DNA from 4 places in the Pseudomonas sp. NPDC090208 genome. Region 2 is predicted to be linked to each of the others. Evidence: predicted binding sites of a transcription regulator. Region 2 holds the regulator's gene; each other region holds the start of a gene.
The links. Region 2 encodes sigma-54, which starts transcription at its own class of promoters, with help from an activator protein. Its sites were predicted from a motif close to ANTGGCATNNANNTTGCTNT; they were not measured.

Region 1: the regulator sigma-54 is predicted to act here: its motif matches at 2,064-2,083, upstream of glnA (glutamate--ammonia ligase).
Region 3: the regulator sigma-54 is predicted to act here: its motif matches at 1,698-1,717, upstream of glnK (P-II family nitrogen regulator).
Region 4: the regulator sigma-54 is predicted to act here: its motif matches at 2,505-2,524, upstream of ACIPL0_RS24305 (circularly permuted type 2 ATP-grasp protein).

Annotation. Positions count from the first base shown of each region.
Region 1 covers NZ_JBIVCU010000014.1:80,274-84,651, reverse strand. The annotation lists gene ACIPL0_RS22090 (DUF4124 domain-containing protein) at 1-282, opposite strand, end outside; gene glnA (glutamate--ammonia ligase) at 560-1,966, opposite strand; gene thiI (tRNA uracil 4-sulfurtransferase ThiI) at 2,299-3,753, shown strand; gene typA (translational GTPase TypA) at 3,894-4,378, shown strand, end outside.
Region 2 covers NZ_JBIVCU010000002.1:134,446-138,823, reverse strand. The annotation lists gene lptA (lipopolysaccharide transport periplasmic protein LptA) at 1-373, shown strand, start outside; gene lptB (LPS export ABC transporter ATP-binding protein) at 373-1,098, shown strand; gene ACIPL0_RS03645 (RNA polymerase factor sigma-54) at 1,287-2,780, shown strand; gene hpf (ribosome hibernation-promoting factor, HPF/YfiA family) at 2,857-3,165, shown strand; gene ptsN (PTS IIA-like nitrogen regulatory protein PtsN) at 3,178-3,642, shown strand; gene rapZ (RNase adapter RapZ) at 3,645-4,378, shown strand, end outside.
Region 3 covers NZ_JBIVCU010000001.1:568,472-572,849, reverse strand. The annotation lists gene ACIPL0_RS02505 (bifunctional alpha/beta hydrolase/class I SAM-dependent methyltransferase) at 1-163, opposite strand, end outside; gene ACIPL0_RS02500 (CDP-alcohol phosphatidyltransferase family protein) at 174-797, opposite strand; gene ACIPL0_RS02495 (accessory factor UbiK family protein) at 1,242-1,505, opposite strand; gene glnK (P-II family nitrogen regulator) at 1,924-2,262, shown strand; gene ACIPL0_RS02485 (ammonium transporter) at 2,296-3,633, shown strand; gene ACIPL0_RS02480 (secondary thiamine-phosphate synthase enzyme YjbQ) at 3,884-4,315, shown strand.
Region 4 covers NZ_JBIVCU010000017.1:58,572-62,949, forward strand. The annotation lists gene ACIPL0_RS24295 (transglutaminase N-terminal domain-containing protein) at 1-93, opposite strand, end outside; gene ACIPL0_RS24300 (alpha-E domain-containing protein) at 90-1,049, opposite strand; gene ACIPL0_RS24305 (circularly permuted type 2 ATP-grasp protein) at 1,062-2,471, opposite strand; gene ACIPL0_RS24310 (ribonuclease E inhibitor RraB) at 3,018-3,356, opposite strand; gene ACIPL0_RS24315 (hypothetical protein) at 3,608-3,844, opposite strand; gene ACIPL0_RS24320 (OprD family porin) at 4,130-4,378, shown strand, end outside.

The DNA of each region.
Region 1 (4,378 bases), on a different contig from region 2:
GGCCCGCAGCGCTTCGCCGTCGGGCAGGTCGGTCAGTTGCAGCACGTCGTAGGCGGCGCTTTGCTGGCCTTGCGTCTGGGTTTGCACGGGAGGCGTCGGCGCGGACGTCACAGGCGCCGTTTCGACGCGGTTGAGCGGCGGCAACTCCACCGCCTGGGCCTTGGTGCCGTCAGGTGGCTGGTTGCTGTAGGCGGTATTGCCATTGGCGTCGGTGTATTTGTAGATCTGCGCAGCGGCGGGCAGCGAAAGCAACAGCAGCGCTAAGGCAAGGCTTTGACGCATGAAGACTCCAGAACGACAACGACGACAGTTGGGTGCCAAGCATAGAGCATTGCAGGCGGGTTCGGCGCGGCACGTGCGGGCGCTGCGTACACGGTCCTGTAGGAGCCGGCTTGCTGGCGAACCCGTCAGGCCTGCCACCAAAGCGGGGAATGACACAACGCATTCGCCAGCAAGCCGGCTCCCACAAAACCGTCGGCATCACAAAAAGCGTGCAATAAAAAAGGCCACCCGAAGGTGGCCTCTTTTCAAATCACCCGGGCGAAGCCGGGCAACTGGATCAGACGCTGTAGTACAGGTCGTATTCCAGTGGGTGCACGAAAGTGCGGACCTTGATTTCTTCTTCCGATTTCAGAGCGATGTAAGCGTCGATGAAGTCGTCGCTGAATACGCCGCCCTTGGTCAGGAATGCACGGCCTTTGTCCAGCTCTTCCAGAGCTTCTTTCAGGCTGCCGCATACTTGCGGGATTTCTGCTGCTTCTTCTGGCGGCAGGTCGTACAGGTTCTTGTCGGCTGCATCGCCTGGGTGGATCTTGTTCTGGATACCGTCCAGACCGGCCATCAGCAGTGCTGCGAAAGCCAGGTACGGGTTGGCAGCCGGATCCGGGAAGCGAGCTTCGATACGACGGCCACGTGGGCTGGAGACGTAAGGAATACGGATCGAAGCCGAACGGTTACGCGCCGAGTAGGCCAGCATGACTGGCGCTTCGAAGCCTGGAACCAGACGCTTGTACGAGTTGGTCGCCGGGTTGGTGAAGCCGTTCAGGGCCTTACCGTGCTTGATGATGCCGCCGATGAAGTACAGAGCGGTGTCGGACAGACCGGCATAGCCTTCGCCAGCGAAGGTGTTCTTGCCGTCTTTGGCGATCGACATGTGAACGTGCATGCCCGAACCGTTGTCGCCGTACAGTGGCTTCGGCATGAAGGTCGCAGTGCGGCCGTAAGCGTCGGCAACGTTGTGAACAACGTATTTCAGGGTCTGAACTTCGTCAGCCTTCTTGACCAGCGTGTTGAATTTCACGCCGATTTCGTTCTGGCCGGCAGTCGCCACTTCGTGGTGGTGAACTTCGACGGTCTGGCCCATTTCTTCCAGTGCGTTGCACATGGCAGTACGGATTTCGTGGTCGTGGTCGACCGGTGGAACCGGGAAGTAGCCGCCTTTGACGCTTGGACGGTGGCCTTTGTTGCCGCCTTCGACGTCCTGGTCAGTCATCCACGAACCTTGTTCGGAGAAGATCTTGAACATGGAGCCGGAGATGTCGGACTTGAACTTGACCGAGTCAAAGATGAAGAATTCTGGCTCTGGACCGACGAATACGGTGTCACCGATACCGGTGGACTTCAGGTATTCCTCAGCGCGGTGAGCGATGGCGCGTGGGTCGCGGTCGTAACCTTGCATGGTCGAAGGTTCGATGATGTCGCAGACCAGGATCAGGGTCGGTTCTTCGGTGAACGGGTCCAGAACGGCGGTTTCGTCGTCCGGCAGCAGGATCATGTCGGAGGCTTCGATGCCTTTCCAGCCTTCGATGGACGAGCCGTCGAACATCTTGCCGACTTCGAAGAAATCGTCGTCCAGAGCATCGCGCGCTGGCATGGTGACGTGCTGCTGCTTGCCTTTGGTGTCCGTGAAGCGCAGATCAATCCACTTAACGTCATGATCTTTGATGAGTTGAACCGACTTCGACATGCTGTCCTCCGGGGTGGATTAGGGCCTGATAGTGGTTGGCCCCTAAATATGGGTGATGCCGGGCGCGATAGTCTGCCAAGGCAACCTGCCTCACAAGGGAGCAATTTGCATGCCAGTGCCCCGTGTTGGGTTTTTAGCGGAAAACAGCGGCTTTTCAGGCGTAAAAGGTCGCATTTGTGAAAATGAACGCACCAATGTGGTGCTCTAGGATTGTATACAGTCCCAAATTGGTGCGCTGATGATCGGCTGCACGATAACTGGTTAAACCTTGAGCAATTTCCGCTATAATCCGCGCCCCCCTTTTTCGACCGGCACCTCGCGCGCTGTTTTTCATGAAACTAATCGTCAAAGTCTTTCCGGAAATCACCATCAAAAGCCGGCCTGTGCGCAAGCGCTTCATCAAGCAGCTGGCCAAGAACATCCGCACCGTGCTCCGTGATCTGGACCCGGCGCTGGTGGTGGATGGCGTGTGGGACAACCTTGAGGTCGAAACGAAGGTCGAGGACCCCAAAGCCCTGCATGAAATGACCGAGCGCCTGAGCTGCATGCCGGGCATCACGCATTTCCTGCAGGTCGACGAATACCCGCTGGGCGACATGGACGACATCTATGAGAAGTGCAAACAGCACTTCGGCCATGAGCTGCCCGGCAAGATCTTTTCGGTGCGCTGCAAGCGCGGCGGCCACCATGACTTCAGTTCCATGGACGTCGAGCGCTATGTCGGCAGCAAACTGCGCCGCGAGTGCGGTGCCGCCGGCATTTCGCTGAAAGAGCCGGAAATCGAGGTGCGGATCGAAATCCGCGACCAGCGCCTGTTCGTGATCCACAGCCAGCACAACAGCATCGGCGGCTACCCGCTGGGCTCGCTGGAGCAGACCCTGGTGCTGATGTCCGGTGGTTTCGACTCCACCGTGGCCGCGTACCACGTCATCCGTCGCGGCCTGATGAGCCACTTCTGCTTCTTCAATCTGGGCGGCCGTGCCCATGAGCTGGGCGTGATGGAAGTGGCGCACTTCCTCTGGAAAAAGTACGCCAGCTCCCAGCGAGTGCTGTTCATCAGCGTACCGTTCGAGGAAGTTCTCGGAGAAATTCTCGGAAAAGTCGACGACAGTCATATGGGTGTCGTTTTGAAGCGTATGATGTTGCGTGCGGCGAGCCAGATGGCCGACCGTCTGGAAATCGATGCGCTGGTGACCGGCGAGGCGATTTCCCAGGTGTCGAGCCAGACCCTGCCGAACCTGTCGGTGATCGACTGTGTGACAGACAAGCTGGTCCTGCGCCCGCTGATCGTCAGTCACAAACAGGACATCATCGACGAGGCCGACCGTATCGGCAGCGGCGCTTTTGCCCGGCACATGCCGGAATACTGCGGCGTCATTTCGGTCAACCCGAAGACTGCCGCCAAGCGCTACCGCGTCGAGCATGAAGAGAAAGAGTTCGACATGGCGATTCTCGAACGTGCCATCGAGAAGGCCCGGCTGGTGCCGATCGATCGCGTGATCGAAGAGCTGGGCCAGGACGTCCAGGTCGAAGAAGTCAGCCAGGCCCTTGCCGGGCAGGTCGTCATCGACATCCGTCACCCGGATGAAGCCGAAGACAACCCGCTGGAACTGGCCGGCATTGAAGTACAAACGTTGCCGTTCTATGCAGTGAACAGCCGTTTCAAGGAACTGGACCCGACGCGCCAGTACCTGCTGTATTGCGACAAAGGCGTCATGAGTCGCCTGCATGCTCATCATCTGCTCAGTGAGGGGCATGCCAATGTGCGCGTTTATCGACCGAGCTAAGTGCCCGGGGCTGTTTGCCTGTGGCTTGCGTCACCGGCCCCCCGACAGCAGTCGTCAGCCGTAACGGCTTTAGCCGGCTCTACCGTTCATAGCTGTCTGCATTCAGGCAGCTCACCGAATCCTCTGATCGAGATACACAAGTGATCGAAAATCTACGCAACATCGCCATCATCGCTCACGTTGACCACGGTAAAACTACCCTCGTCGACAAGCTGCTGCGTCAATCCGGCACCCTGGAGCGCAACGAGCTCAACGACGAGCGCGTGATGGACTCCAACGACCAGGAAAAAGAACGCGGCATTACCATTCTGGCGAAAAACACCGCGATCAACTGGAATGGCTACCACATCAACATCGTCGACACCCCCGGCCACGCCGACTTCGGTGGCGAGGTTGAGCGCGTGATGTCGATGGTCGACTCCGTGCTGCTGCTGGTCGACGCTCAAGACGGCCCGATGCCGCAAACCCGTTTCGTGACCAAGAAGGCCTTCGAAGCCGGTCTGAAGCCTATCGTCGTGATCAACAAGGTCGACCGTCCGGGCGCGCGCCCTGACTGGGTTCTGGACCAGATCTTCGACCTGTTCGACAACCTGGGCGCCACTGACGACCAGCTGGACTTCAAAGT
Region 2 (4,378 bases):
AGGTTCGATGAAGGTCACCGGCAACAAAGTGACCATGACCCGCACCCCGGCCGGCGATATCGACGTCGTGACCTCGGTCGGCAATCTGGCCTACTTCGAGCAACTGCAGACCGCTGGCGATACCAAGCCCGTGCAAGGCTGGGGTGTCACCATCCAGTACCACGCGCCGCAAAACCGCATCGTGCTGATCGACAAGGCCAAGGTGGTCGACAAGGACAACAACACCACGCAAGGCGAGAAAATCGTCTATGACACGGAACGCAAGCTCGCCAGCGCCGGTCGCGCTACAGGCAGCAAGCTGACCGAGGCGCGTCCTCGCGTCGACATGGTGATCCAGCCGAAAAAGAAAACCGACCAGCAGAAGGCCCAGTAATGGCAACGCTGAAAGCCCAACACCTGGCGAAGAGCTACAAGAGTCGTCAGGTCGTCCGTGACGTCAGCCTGTCCATCGAGAGCGGCCAGATCGTCGGCTTGCTTGGCCCCAACGGCGCCGGCAAGACCACCTGCTTCTACATGATCGTCGGCCTGGTGCAGGCCGATCAGGGCCGTGTGCTGATCGACGAAATGGACGTCAGCCACCAGCCGATGCACGGCCGCGCCCGCGCCGGTATCGGCTATCTGCCGCAAGAGGCGTCGATCTTCCGCAAACTGTCGGTATCGGACAACATCATGGCGATCCTCGAGACCCGCAAGGATCTCGACCGCGCCGGACGTCGCAAGGAACTGGAAAGCCTGCTGCAGGAATTCCATATCACCCACATCCGTGACAACCTTGGCATGAGCCTGTCCGGTGGTGAGCGACGTCGTGTTGAAATCGCCCGCGCGCTGGCCACTGCGCCGAAATTCATCCTGCTGGATGAACCGTTTGCCGGTGTAGACCCGATCTCCGTGGGCGACATCAAGCAAATCATTCATCACCTCAAGGCCAAGGGCATCGGTGTCCTGATCACCGACCACAACGTACGCGAAACACTGGATATCTGCGAAACCGCCTACATCGTCAACGATGGGCAGTTGATCGCGGAAGGCGATGCCGAAACCATCCTGGCCAACCAGTTGGTCAAGGAAGTGTACCTCGGTCACGAATTCCGCCTGTAATCAAGGAACGGCACGGGGCTGAACGCGACCGGCAACATACGCTCATCGCCAGCCCCGGATTAATTGTCTTCGCACCCTAGGCAAACACCTCGGTTTCAGGCATATAATTTGCTTAATTTGGCGCCTTCTGGCGCCCAGTAGTGGATGGCGCGCACGAGCGCCGGCGAACAAGGTGTTAAGCCCCTGCCATGAAACCTTCGCTAGTCTTGAGAATGGGCCAGCAGCTGACGATGACACCGCAGCTGCAACAGGCCATCCGCTTGCTTCAGTTGTCGACCCTGGACCTCCAGCAGGAAATCCAGGAAGCGCTGGAGTCCAATCCCATGCTGGAACGCCAGGAAGAAGGCGACGATTTCGATAATGCCGACCCGATGGCCGACAACATCGAACAGAAGCCCAACGCCGATATCCAGGAACCGACCTATCAGGAAGCCGCGCCGACCGTCGACAACCTCGAGGACGGCGAGTGGAGCGAACGCATCCCCAACGAGCTGCCGGTCGACACCGCCTGGGAAGACATCTACCAGACCAGCGCCAGCAGCCTGCCCAGCAACGACGATGACGAGTGGGACTTCACCACCCGTACGTCCGCCGGTGAAAGCCTGCAAAGCCACCTGCTCTGGCAGCTCAATCTGGCGCCGATGTCCGACACCGACCGCCTGATTGCCGTGACCCTGATCGATTGCATCAACAATCAGGGCTATCTGGACGAATCGCTGGAAGAGCTGCTCGACGCTTTCGATCCCGAGCTCGACATCGAGCTGGACGAAATCGAAGCCGTTCTGCACCGCATCCAGCAGTTCGAACCTGCCGGCGTCGGCGCCCGCACCCTCAGCGAATGCCTGCTGCTGCAATTGCGCCAGCTGCCGGTCAAGACCAAGTGGCTGGCCGAAGCCCAACGCCTGGTCAGTGACTACATCGACCTGCTCGGTAGCCGTGACTACGCACAGCTGATGCGCCGCATGAAGCTCAAGGAAGACGACCTGCGTCAGGTCATCGAACTGGTCCAGAGCCTCAACCCGCGCCCCGGCTCACAGATCGAGTCCAGCGAAGCCGAATACGTCGTCCCCGACGTCATCGTGCGCAAGGACAACGAACGCTGGCTGGTCGAACTCAACCAGGAAGCCGTACCGCGCCTGCGGGTCAATCCACAGTACGCCGGCTTCGTGCGTCGCGCCGACACCAGCGCCGACAACACTTTCATGCGCAACCAGTTGCAAGAAGCACGTTGGTTCATCAAGAGCCTGCAGAGCCGCAACGAGACCCTGATGAAGGTGGCGACCCAGATCGTCGAGCATCAGCGCGGCTTCCTCGAATACGGCGACGAAGCGATGAAGCCTCTGGTCCTGCACGACATCGCCGAAGCGGTGGGCATGCACGAGTCGACGATCTCCCGGGTGACCACGCAGAAATACATGCACACCCCGCGTGGCATCTACGAACTCAAGTACTTCTTTTCCAGCCACGTCAGCACCTCCGAAGGCGGCGAGTGCTCGTCCACGGCGATTCGCGCAATCATCAAAAAACTGGTTGCCGCGGAAAATCAGAAAAAGCCGTTGAGCGACAGCAAGATCGCTGGTTTACTGGAGGCACAAGGCATTCAAGTGGCCCGTCGCACAGTCGCCAAGTACCGCGAATCCCTGGGGATCGCACCTTCGAGCGAGCGCAAGCGACTGATGTAGAGGTCACCCGCCACAGCGTTCCAGTGGCAGGCACCACGCCTGCCTCTTAATGCACTGGCAACGAAGGAGAAGCTGTATGCAAGTCAACATCAGTGGACACCAACTGGAAGTGACCAAGCCCCTGCGCGAATACGTCGAGCTGAAGCTGAAAAAGCTCGAAGGGCACTTTGACAAGATTACCAATGTGCAGGTGACGATGGCCGTCGAGAAACTGAAGCAGAAAATCGAGGCCACACTGCATATCCACGGAGGAGAGGTGGTTGCCAACGCCGAACATGACGACATGTACGCCGCCATCGACCTGCTCACTGACAAGCTAGACAGACAATTGCTCAAGCATAAGGAAAAGCAGCAAAGCATCCTCAAAGGTGCGGCCGCTCGCTGACACTCCCCACCCATGATCCGACTTGAAAACATCCTGACCCCTGGCCGTTCACTCGTGAACGTGCCAGGCGGCAGTAAAAAACGTGTTCTCGAACAAATCGCCAACCTGATCGGCCGGGAAATTCCCGAACTCGACAGCCAGCTGGTGTTCGAGAGCCTCATTGCCCGGGAAAAACTCGGCTCGACCGGCTTTGGCAACGGCATCGCCATCCCCCATTGCCGGCTCAAGGGCTGCACCTCACCGATCAGCGCCGTCCTGCATCTGGATGCGCCGGTCGACTTCGACGCCATCGATGGCGCTCCCGTAGACCTGCTGTTCGTCCTGCTGGTCCCGGAAGCCGCAACCGATGCGCACCTGGAGTTGCTGCGCCAGATCGCCAGCATGCTTGACCGCAGCGAAGTCCGCGCCAGCCTGAGGGGCGCCAAAAGCGCCGACGAACTCTACAACGTCGTACTGCACGTACAGAACGGTCACTGACCATGCGCATGATCATCGTCAGCGGCCGCTCCGGCTCCGGCAAGAGCACGGCCCTCGATGTTCTCGAAGACAGCGGTTTCTACTGCGTCGACAACCTGCCCGCCGGCCTGCTCCCCGAGCTTGCCGAGCGCGCGCTGATCAATACCGAGCTGGCTGAACCGCTGCTGGCCGTGTCCATCGACGCGCGCAACCTGCCCAGCCATCTGACCCGCTTTCCGCGAATGCTCGAAGAGGTTCGCAGTCGCCATATCCAGTGCGACGTCCTGTTTCTCGATGCCGATGAGTCGACGCTGCTCAAGCGCTTCTCGGAAACCCGCCGCCGCCACCCGCTGAGCACCGCAACCCGCTCGCTGGCCGAAGCGATCCGTGATGAAAAGACCCTGCTCGGACCGATCATCGATCTGGCCGACATGACCATCGACACCACGCGCCTGAACCTCTATCAACTGCGTGACACGCTCAAACTGCGCCTACTGAACAAACCCGAGCCAGGCACGGCCTTCCTCATCGAATCCTTCGGCTTCAAACGCGGCATGCCCGTGGACGCCGATCTGGTGTTCGATGTGCGCTGCCTGCCCAATCCCTACTGGAAACCGGAGCTGCGCGAGCAATCCGGCCTCGACCAGCCGGTGGCCGAATACCTCGATGCGCAACCGGATGTCGAAGAAATGTTTCAGGACATCAGCGCCTATCTGACCAAATGGCTGCCGCGTTTCGCCGCGAGCAACCGTGCCTA
Region 3 (4,378 bases), on a different contig from region 2:
CATCGACCAGATGGGCGATGCGCCCGGAATGCTCATGTCCCCGATGCAGCAGCACGACGGCCTGGCGCGGTGCGTCCTGCGTCGTTTCGGTGGCCGGCCAGTGGCGGTAGAACAGCTCGACGCCGTCGTGGCAGGTGAAGGTCTGGTTGTGAAACGCGCGCATTGCAACATCCTTATGCAGAAGGGGTGTGTTCCTGAACTTCTTTCAATCCCTGACGGATCCGGTTGATCAGGGTGTACAGCAGTAGGGCGCAGATCAGCGCCAGCAGCAGGTTGATCCAGGTCGCGCCGAGCCAGCCAAGGGCAATGCCGGTGGCGATGACGCCGAAGGCAAAGGCCCGGTCGCTTTTGCCCATCGGGCCGTCATAACGGCGGCTGGCGCCGATCATCGGCCCCATGACGCCAGCGTATTCACTGAGCCACGCCAGCAAGGTGGCGAGCAGGACCAGCAGTAAGCTCACTTCGGGGATCAATAGAAAAGGCAGGATCAGCGCACTGTCGGCAATCAGGTCGCAAAGTTCGTTGAGATACGCCCCCAGATCGGACTTCTGCCCGAATTCGCGGGCGAGCATGCCGTCGATGGCGTTGAGCGCCATGCGAATCAGCATCCACAGCGGCACCAGGATGAAGACGCCGAGGTGTGTGGAAAACAGCGCGATCAGCGCGCCGACCAGCACTGAGCCGAGCGCGGCCAGCAGGGTGATCTGATTGGCGGTCACGCCCCGGTCATACAGGCGCTGCACGCAGGGGCGCAAAAGATTCTGAAACGCGGGTTTGAGCTGGTAAATCGAGGGCATCTGGTCGGGTCCCGGCCAAGTGGAAGCAGCGTCTGATCGGTCACGACAATCGGCAGCAACTGCTGGCCGTCATCATTCTCCGTGCTCAGCAGCATAGTCCGCAGGTCGGCGCACGCTGACGAATGCGTAGCCGATGTGACACAGGCCGCACCGAAGTCAGTGCTGCCAGCGTGAGAACAGGGCTATCGGGATGTATGAAACGTCGTGGTCGCGAGGGCGGGGAAATTAGCAAGTTGCCCGGGGGAAAGATGTAGGACGTTTCTGAAGTATTTGGATGGGAAGCTGCACTGTGGGAGCGAATTCATTCGCGATGCGGTGTCGCGGACACAGAGTCCATGTCGGCTGTACGGGCCAATCGCGAATGAATTCGCTCCCACAGGGTGTGGGTGACGGTCGGTACTGCCCATGTTCAATGACAGGGCAGCAGCGACGCACTCCGGTGAATCATTCCTTGGGTTGCGCCGCCAGTTGCGCTTCCAGCTCGGCCATTTTCGCTTCCAGTGCCTCAAGACGGGCACGGGTGCGGGCGAGGACAACCATCTGGCTGTCGAACTCTTCCCGGCTGACCAGATCCAGCTTGCTGAAACCGCTTTGCAGCAGGGCCTTGAACTGGGTTTCGAATTCGTTGCGCGGCAGTGGCGTCTCGCCGTTGAACAGCCGCGAAGCGTGGCCACTCAGGGCGTCGATAAAGGCTTTGGGCGCGAGCATGGTGTCTTTCCTCGGTCAGCGGGGCGGCAGTGTAACACGCAGCGTCTACAGTCAATTCACGGCGCAGACCTGCACGATTTTCGCGCATCGGGTCGCGGGCGTGCGCACTGTTATCGTGCGGCTGGATTGGATGATGGCGATCCGGGCGCAGCGAGTGGCCATCAAAGCGCCGTAATTGGCGGGTTTTCGCGAGATGGCAAGCTTTCTGCTTAGAGGCATGTGACCCATGCACTGATGCAGTCGCTGTGACGAATGCAGTGCGGCAGGCGGAGCGGGGAAGTGTTTCGTCAGAAGCGGTTTTCTGGAAAGGGTCAGGTCTGTTTCGGGCCTTCGACGCGTTACAAAGCCAGACACTGCGCTTAGACTTGAGACGGGTTTGTTTTCCTGGGGCAAGTCCACCAATTCGGGAGAAAGTTTCATGAAGCTAGTCACTGCCATCATCAAGCCGTTCAAGTTGGACGACGTCCGCGAGTCGTTGTCCGAAATCGGCGTGCAGGGCATCACGGTAACTGAAGTCAAAGGCTTCGGACGTCAGAAAGGCCACACCGAGCTGTATCGCGGTGCGGAATACGTAGTCGACTTCCTTCCCAAGGTGAAGATCGATGTTGCGATCGACGACAAGGATCTGGACCGCGTTATCGAAGCGATAACCAAGGCCGCCAACACCGGCAAGATCGGTGACGGCAAGATCTTCGTGGTCAATCTGGAACAGGCTATTCGCATCCGTACCGGCGAAACCGATACCGACGCCATCTAAGCCGCCAAACCCAACGCCCCAGGAGAAAACAATATGACTCTGCGTCAATTCGCAGGGCTAGGAGCCCTGTTGTCCCTCGTAACCCCTGGCCTGGCCATGGCGGCGGACGAAGTGGCAGCCCCTGTACTCAACTCAGGCGATACCGCCTGGATGCTGACCTCCACCGCACTGGTGCTGTTCATGACCATTCCGGGCCTGGCGCTGTTCTACGGCGGCATGGTTCGTTCGAAAAACGTTCTGTCGGTCATGATGCAATGTTTTGCCATCACCGGCCTGATCAGCATCCTGTGGATGGTCTACGGCTACAGCCTGGCGTTCGATACCACCGGTATGGAAGCCAACGTTCTGAACTTCAACTCTTTCGTCGGCGGTCTGTCGAAGGCGTTCCTGGCGGGTATCACCCCGTCCAGCATCACGGGTGCTGCGGCACTGTTCCCTGAAGCGGTGTTCGTCACCTTCCAGATGACCTTCGCCATCATCACCCCGGCGCTGATCGTCGGTGCCTTCGCCGAGCGCATGAAGTTCTCCGCGATGCTGATCTTCATGGCCATCTGGTTCACCCTGGTCTATGCGCCGATCGCGCACATGGTCTGGAGCGGTGTAGGCGGCCTGCTGTGGGACTGGGGCGTGCTCGACTTCGCGGGCGGCACCGTGGTCCACATCAACGCCGGTGTCGCCGGTCTGGTGGCGTGCCTGGTACTGGGAAAGCGCAAAGGCTTCCCGACCACTCCGATGGCTCCGCACAACCTGGGTTACACCCTGGTCGGCGCTGCAATGCTGTGGGTAGGCTGGTTCGGCTTCAACGCCGGTTCCGCAGCCGCCGCCAACGGCACTGCCGGCATGGCCATGCTGGTCACCCAGATCGCCACCGCTGCTGCAGCGCTGGGCTGGATGTTCGCCGAATGGCTGACCCACGGTAAGCCAAGCGCACTGGGTATCGCCTCGGGCGTGGTTGCCGGTCTGGTTGCCATCACCCCGGCTGCCGGTACTGTCGGCCCGATGGGCGGTCTGGTCATCGGTCTGGCCGCTGGCGTGGTCTGCTTCTTCTGCGCCACCAGCCTGAAACGCAAGCTGGGCTACGACGATTCCCTGGACGCCTTCGGCGTACACGGTATCGGCGGTATCCTCGGCGCGATCCTGACCGGTGTGTTCGCAGCCCCGTCGCTGGGCGGCTTCGGCACTGTCACCGACATCGCCGCACAAGTCTGGATTCAGTGCAAAGGCGTCGGTTTCACGGTGATCTACACCGCGATCGTCACCTTCATCATCCTCAAGGTACTGGACGCGGTCATGGGCCTGCGTGTCACCGAGGAAGAAGAAGCGGTCGGTCTGGACCTTGCGCAACACAACGAGCGTGGCTACAACTTGTAATCACGACATCGTGAAAAAATGCCCGGATTACCGGGCATTTTTTTGTCTGGCGTTTGTCGATAGGAGGGCTGGGCGCAAGGCGCCGCACAATACTCCGTGAAGCTCGCAGGCATGCGGCTGGAACGGTGGTGCCAGAACGGTTTCAGACGAATATCTGTATGGGCGTACGACTTACAGAAAACGTCGTTCATTGCACGCTTTGTTTTTTTTTTCAGCGCGTTAGAATGCGCGCCGAAGGGCGGAGAAGCGTATGTGGCAACAGACCAGAATTACCCTGCGGGCAAGGCCTCGCGGATTCCATCTGGTAACTGACGAGATCGTTTCGGCCTTGCCGGGCCTTAAGGATTGCCGCATCGGGTTGTTGCACCTCTGGCTGCAGCATACGTCGGCCTCGTTGACCATCAACGAAAACGCCGACCCGGCAGTACGTCGCGACTTCGAGCGTTTCTTCAACCGCCTAGTGCCTCAGGGGCAGGGCGGCTATGAACATGACGACGAAGGCCCGGACGACCTGCCCGCGCACTTCAAGGCCAGCCTGCTGGGCTGTCAGCTGCTGATTCCGGTAACGGACGGCCGTCTGGCGATGGGTACCTGGCAAGGTGTTTATTTAGGCGAGCACCGTGATGTCGGCGGTGCCCGCAAAGTCCTCGCCACCCTGCAGGGTGAGGGGCACGACCGCTGATTGTCGGCGGTGGTTGAATTTTTTCTGGCCGTCTTAGAAATTAAGTGCGGTTGGGCTATAACT
Region 4 (4,378 bases), on a different contig from region 2:
GCTGTCGTGTGGGGTCAGACGCAAATACTGGATGCTGGCGCGGACCTGATCGTCGTAGTGATAGGTGGTCTCGTGACTAATGGACAGTCTCATGCTGCCTCCAGATAAGAAGTGTGAATAACGTTACCCAGTTGGGCCAGCAGCGGAATGAATTCGTTCAACCATTCGTGCAGGCCTTCGCCGAGGATTTCGTCGATACCGGTGTAACGCAGACGCGCGTCCAGTTCGGCGGCCAGACGCTGCGCCGGACGACCGTTGGCACCGGGCAGGCTGGCGAGAATCTGATCCAGCTCTTCCAGACAGGCGCGCAGGGAACGCGGAATGTCGGCGCGCAACAGCAACAGCTCCGCCACTTGCCGCGCGCCCGGCGCATCCCGATACACCTCGGTGTAGGCCTCGAACGACGACAGCGCGCGGAGCAAGGCGCTCCACTGGTAGTAGCCGGCCGCCGAGTTGTCGGCGGCGGCATTGGCCGACGGCCCGCGCAGTTCGAGCATCTCGTACCGGGCGTCGAGCATGCGCAGGGTGTTGTCGGCGCGCTCGATGAAGGTGCCCAAGCGAATGAAGCGGAACGCATCGTTGCGCATGATGGTGCCGTAGGTGGCACCGCGGAACAGGTGCGAACGCTCCTTGACCCACTCGCAGAAACGGCTCATGCCATAACGGCTCAGGCCCTGTTCGGCGATGCCACGAATTTCCAGGTACGTGGCGTTGATGTTTTCCCACATGTCCGCAGTAATGCGCCCACGCACCGCATGGGCACTGGCCCGCGCCGCCGCCAGACAACTGAAAATGCTGGCCTGATTGGAGGCGTCCAGGGCGAAGAAATGCAGCAGGCGTTCGGCATGCAGTTCACCGTGGCGTTCCAGGTAGTCATCCAGGGTGCCGGTAATCAGCAGCGGCATGGCGATTTCATTGAGGCCGTCGCCACGACCGTCCTGCGGCATCAGCGACAGCGAGTAACTGACATCGAGCATCCGCGCGAGGTTTTCCGCGCGTTCCAGATACCGCGACATCCAATACAAATCCGAGGCAGTTCTACTTAGCATTGGCAGGCATCCTTAATCCTCGACCACCCAGGTGTCCTTGGTTCCGCCACCCTGCGACGAGTTGACCACCAGTGAGCCTTCACGCAGCGCAACGCGCGTGAGCCCGCCGGGAACGACGCGGGTTTCGCGGCCGGACAGAACGAACGGGCGCAGGTCGATGTGTCGCGGGGCGATGCCGTTCTCGACAAAGGTCGGACAGGTCGACAGGGACAGGGTCGGTTGAGCGATGTACGCGTGGGGCTTGGCTTTCAGGCGCTCGCGAAAGGCTTCGATCTCGGCGGCCGTGGCAGCCGGGCCGACCAGCATGCCGTAGCCGCCGGAGCCCTGGGTTTCCTTGACCACCAGTTCCGGCAGGTGGGCCAGCACGTGGGACAGTTCTTCCGGCTTGCGGCACTGCCAGGTCGGCACGTTTTTCAGGATCGGCTCCTCGTCGAGGTAGAAGCGGATCATGTCGGTGACGAACGGGTAGATCGACTTGTCGTCGGCCACGCCGGTGCCGATGGCGTTGGCCAGCACCACGTTGCCGGAGCGATAGGCCGACAGCAGGCCCGGCACGCCGAGCATCGATTCGGGGTTGAACGCCAGCGGATCGAGGAACGCGTCGTCGAGACGGCGATAAATCACGTCCACCGCTTTCGGCCCGTCGGTGGTGCGCATGAACACCCGGTCATCGCGGACGAACAGGTCGGCACCTTCCACCAGCTCGACGCCCATTTCCCGAGCCAGAAACGCGTGCTCGAAGAATGCGCTGTTGAAACGACCCGGCGTCAGCACCACCACGCTGGGGTTATCCAGCGGGCTCGAACTTTTCAGGGTGTCCAGCAGCAGATTGGGGTAGTGGTCGATGGGTGCAATGCGTTGCGCGGCGAACAGCTCTGGGAACAGGCGCATCATCATCTTGCGGTCTTCGAGCATGTAGCTCACGCCGCTCGGTGTGCGCAGGTTGTCTTCCAGCACGTAATAGGTGCCGTCACCGTCGCGCACCAGGTCAACCCCGGAAATGTGCGAGTACAGGTCACGGTGCAGGTTCAGCCCCTGCATCGCCAACTGGTACTGCTCGTTCGCCAGCACCTGTTCGGCAGGGATGATCCCGGCCTTGATGATGCGCTGATCGTGATAGAGGTCCGCAAGGAACATGTTCAGCGCCTTGACCCGCTGGATGCAGCCGCGTTCGACCACGCGCCATTCACTGGCGGGGATGCTGCGAGGAATCGTGTCGAAGGGGATCAGACGTTCGGTCCCCTGCTCGTCGCCGTACAGCGTGAAAGTGATCCCGGCGCGATGAAACAAAAGATCGGCCTCACGCCGACGCTGAGCGAGCAACTCAGGCGGCGCTTCGCCCAGCCAACGGGCGAATTCCCGATAATGCGGACGGACAGCGCCGCCTGCATCGTACATCTCGTCATAAAAGGTGCGGATCATGCCGTACTCCTTGTCACCATGGACACAGGGGCCTTCGCAAGGCCCGTGCCAGCGGCATAAACGCTTCAAAATCAACTGGTTGAATAAAAGCCCGACGCACCCCGCACCATTCCTGTGCAGGATCCGTCCTAACCAATTCTCCTACGCTTCATAGAGAAGCGTCCCACCACCGAAAAATCTATTACCAGCATAGCCAGAGTTGATTTCCCGACAGCACTTTGTTTGCAGATAATCGCGTCATCTTCGCAGGCAACTGCGCTTCTGCACCGATGCGGGTCGTTGGCCTGTATGGGTCGGTAAAAAATGAATTCCCTTTGACGCCGCTCTTGCTCGAGCGGCTTTTTTTTGCGCGCAAAGGGATGAGTCAAAAATGCGGATTGTGGGAGGGAGCCCTGCTCGCGAAAGCGCCGGGCCAGCCGCCATGGCAGCGTCTGGAATTAACTGTTCGCGAGCAGGGCTCCCTCCCACGGAAAGCGAACGGATCAGAAATATCGGTATGCCGCCAGGCCGGAACGGCGCTGGCGGCAGATTCGAAAGGGCGCTTGATCAGTTGTACCGCCGGATCTCGTGCTTGACGCCCCACCCTTCGACCTCACCGTCCAGACCCGATATGGCGGTCTGAAAGTCCTGCTCGAAATCTCCTATGCCGTCGTAGGTGGCGTACATCACTTTGCTCAGTTGCAGATGCCAGGCCCCGTCCTCACGGGCGTTGATCTGGGCATTGAGGGATTCACCGCGAAATTTGTCTGCCGCCTGGCGCGCCCGCTCCTCATCCGGAAAAACGGCGTAGAACTCGATGGGATGAATACGTGCGAAATCGAAACCGCTGTCCTTCATGCGGCGCAGCACGTGACTGCTGATGTCTTCTTGATAGGTCGTGCTCATGAAACATCCTCCTATGCAACATAGATAGAGTTTCAACGATCCCGAAATGCCCCCGGTACACCGGAGTAAAGCGACAGATCATCTGCCACCCGGGATTCAAGCATGTCGCTGACAAGACCGGTGTTGCAGTTACAGATCGGCGACCGGTTCACGAGCTGACTCGCACCGATACGCCACCGGCCTCGCTCGCAGAGTACGCCGATTGGCGGCGCGTTGCCAACCGGCGGCCCTGAACAGTGGCACGGCGCCGGTCACGACGCCTCGACGATGGAAATGATCTGCACCGCGTTCTGCTCCTTGAGCGTTCTGACAGTCGGCTCCTGTGTTCGACCTTCAAGGTCATTGAGGTCAAGGTCATTGGTGACCGGGAACAGGCGCGGACGCAGGCGCCGCGCAGCCTCCTCCTCACTGGGACGCTGCTCGGATTCAAGATCGAGGCTCTGCTGCACACCTTCCTTATCGAGAAACGAAATAGTCCAGACTTTCATCAATGTCTCCTCAGTCGGGGCCGGACACCGGCCTACTGATCTTGACCCTGCCCTGACCGCGACGTTCCACCCGCCTGTAGCCATGCCACAACCGGTCATTAACCGCTCAGGTGTACATAAACCGCTCTGCTTCGGGCCTTTGCGCGAGAACGCTATACAAAGGTGGAATAGCGATCAGCCAGTCGACTGCCGATACTGCGCGCCCTCGCAACGCTCGCTGCCGCGACCTGCGTGCGAGTTCGTGCAATCCATCCGCATCGGTTTTCGTCTCATCTGGAGCTTCACATGCTTATTCGCCCTACCCGGCAGCGCGCGCTGGCCGGCCTTGGCACGCTGTCACTCTGCGCCGGCCTCATCCCCACCGTACAGGCCGAAGGCTTTCTGGAGGACAGCAAGGCGAACCTTGAAGCGCGCACCGTCTACTTCAACCGCGACTTCCGCGATGGCAGCAGCTCCAACCCCCAAGGCGCGTCGAAACGCGAAGAAGCCGCCGAAGGCTTCATTCTCAATTTCCAGTCGGGTTACACCCAGGGG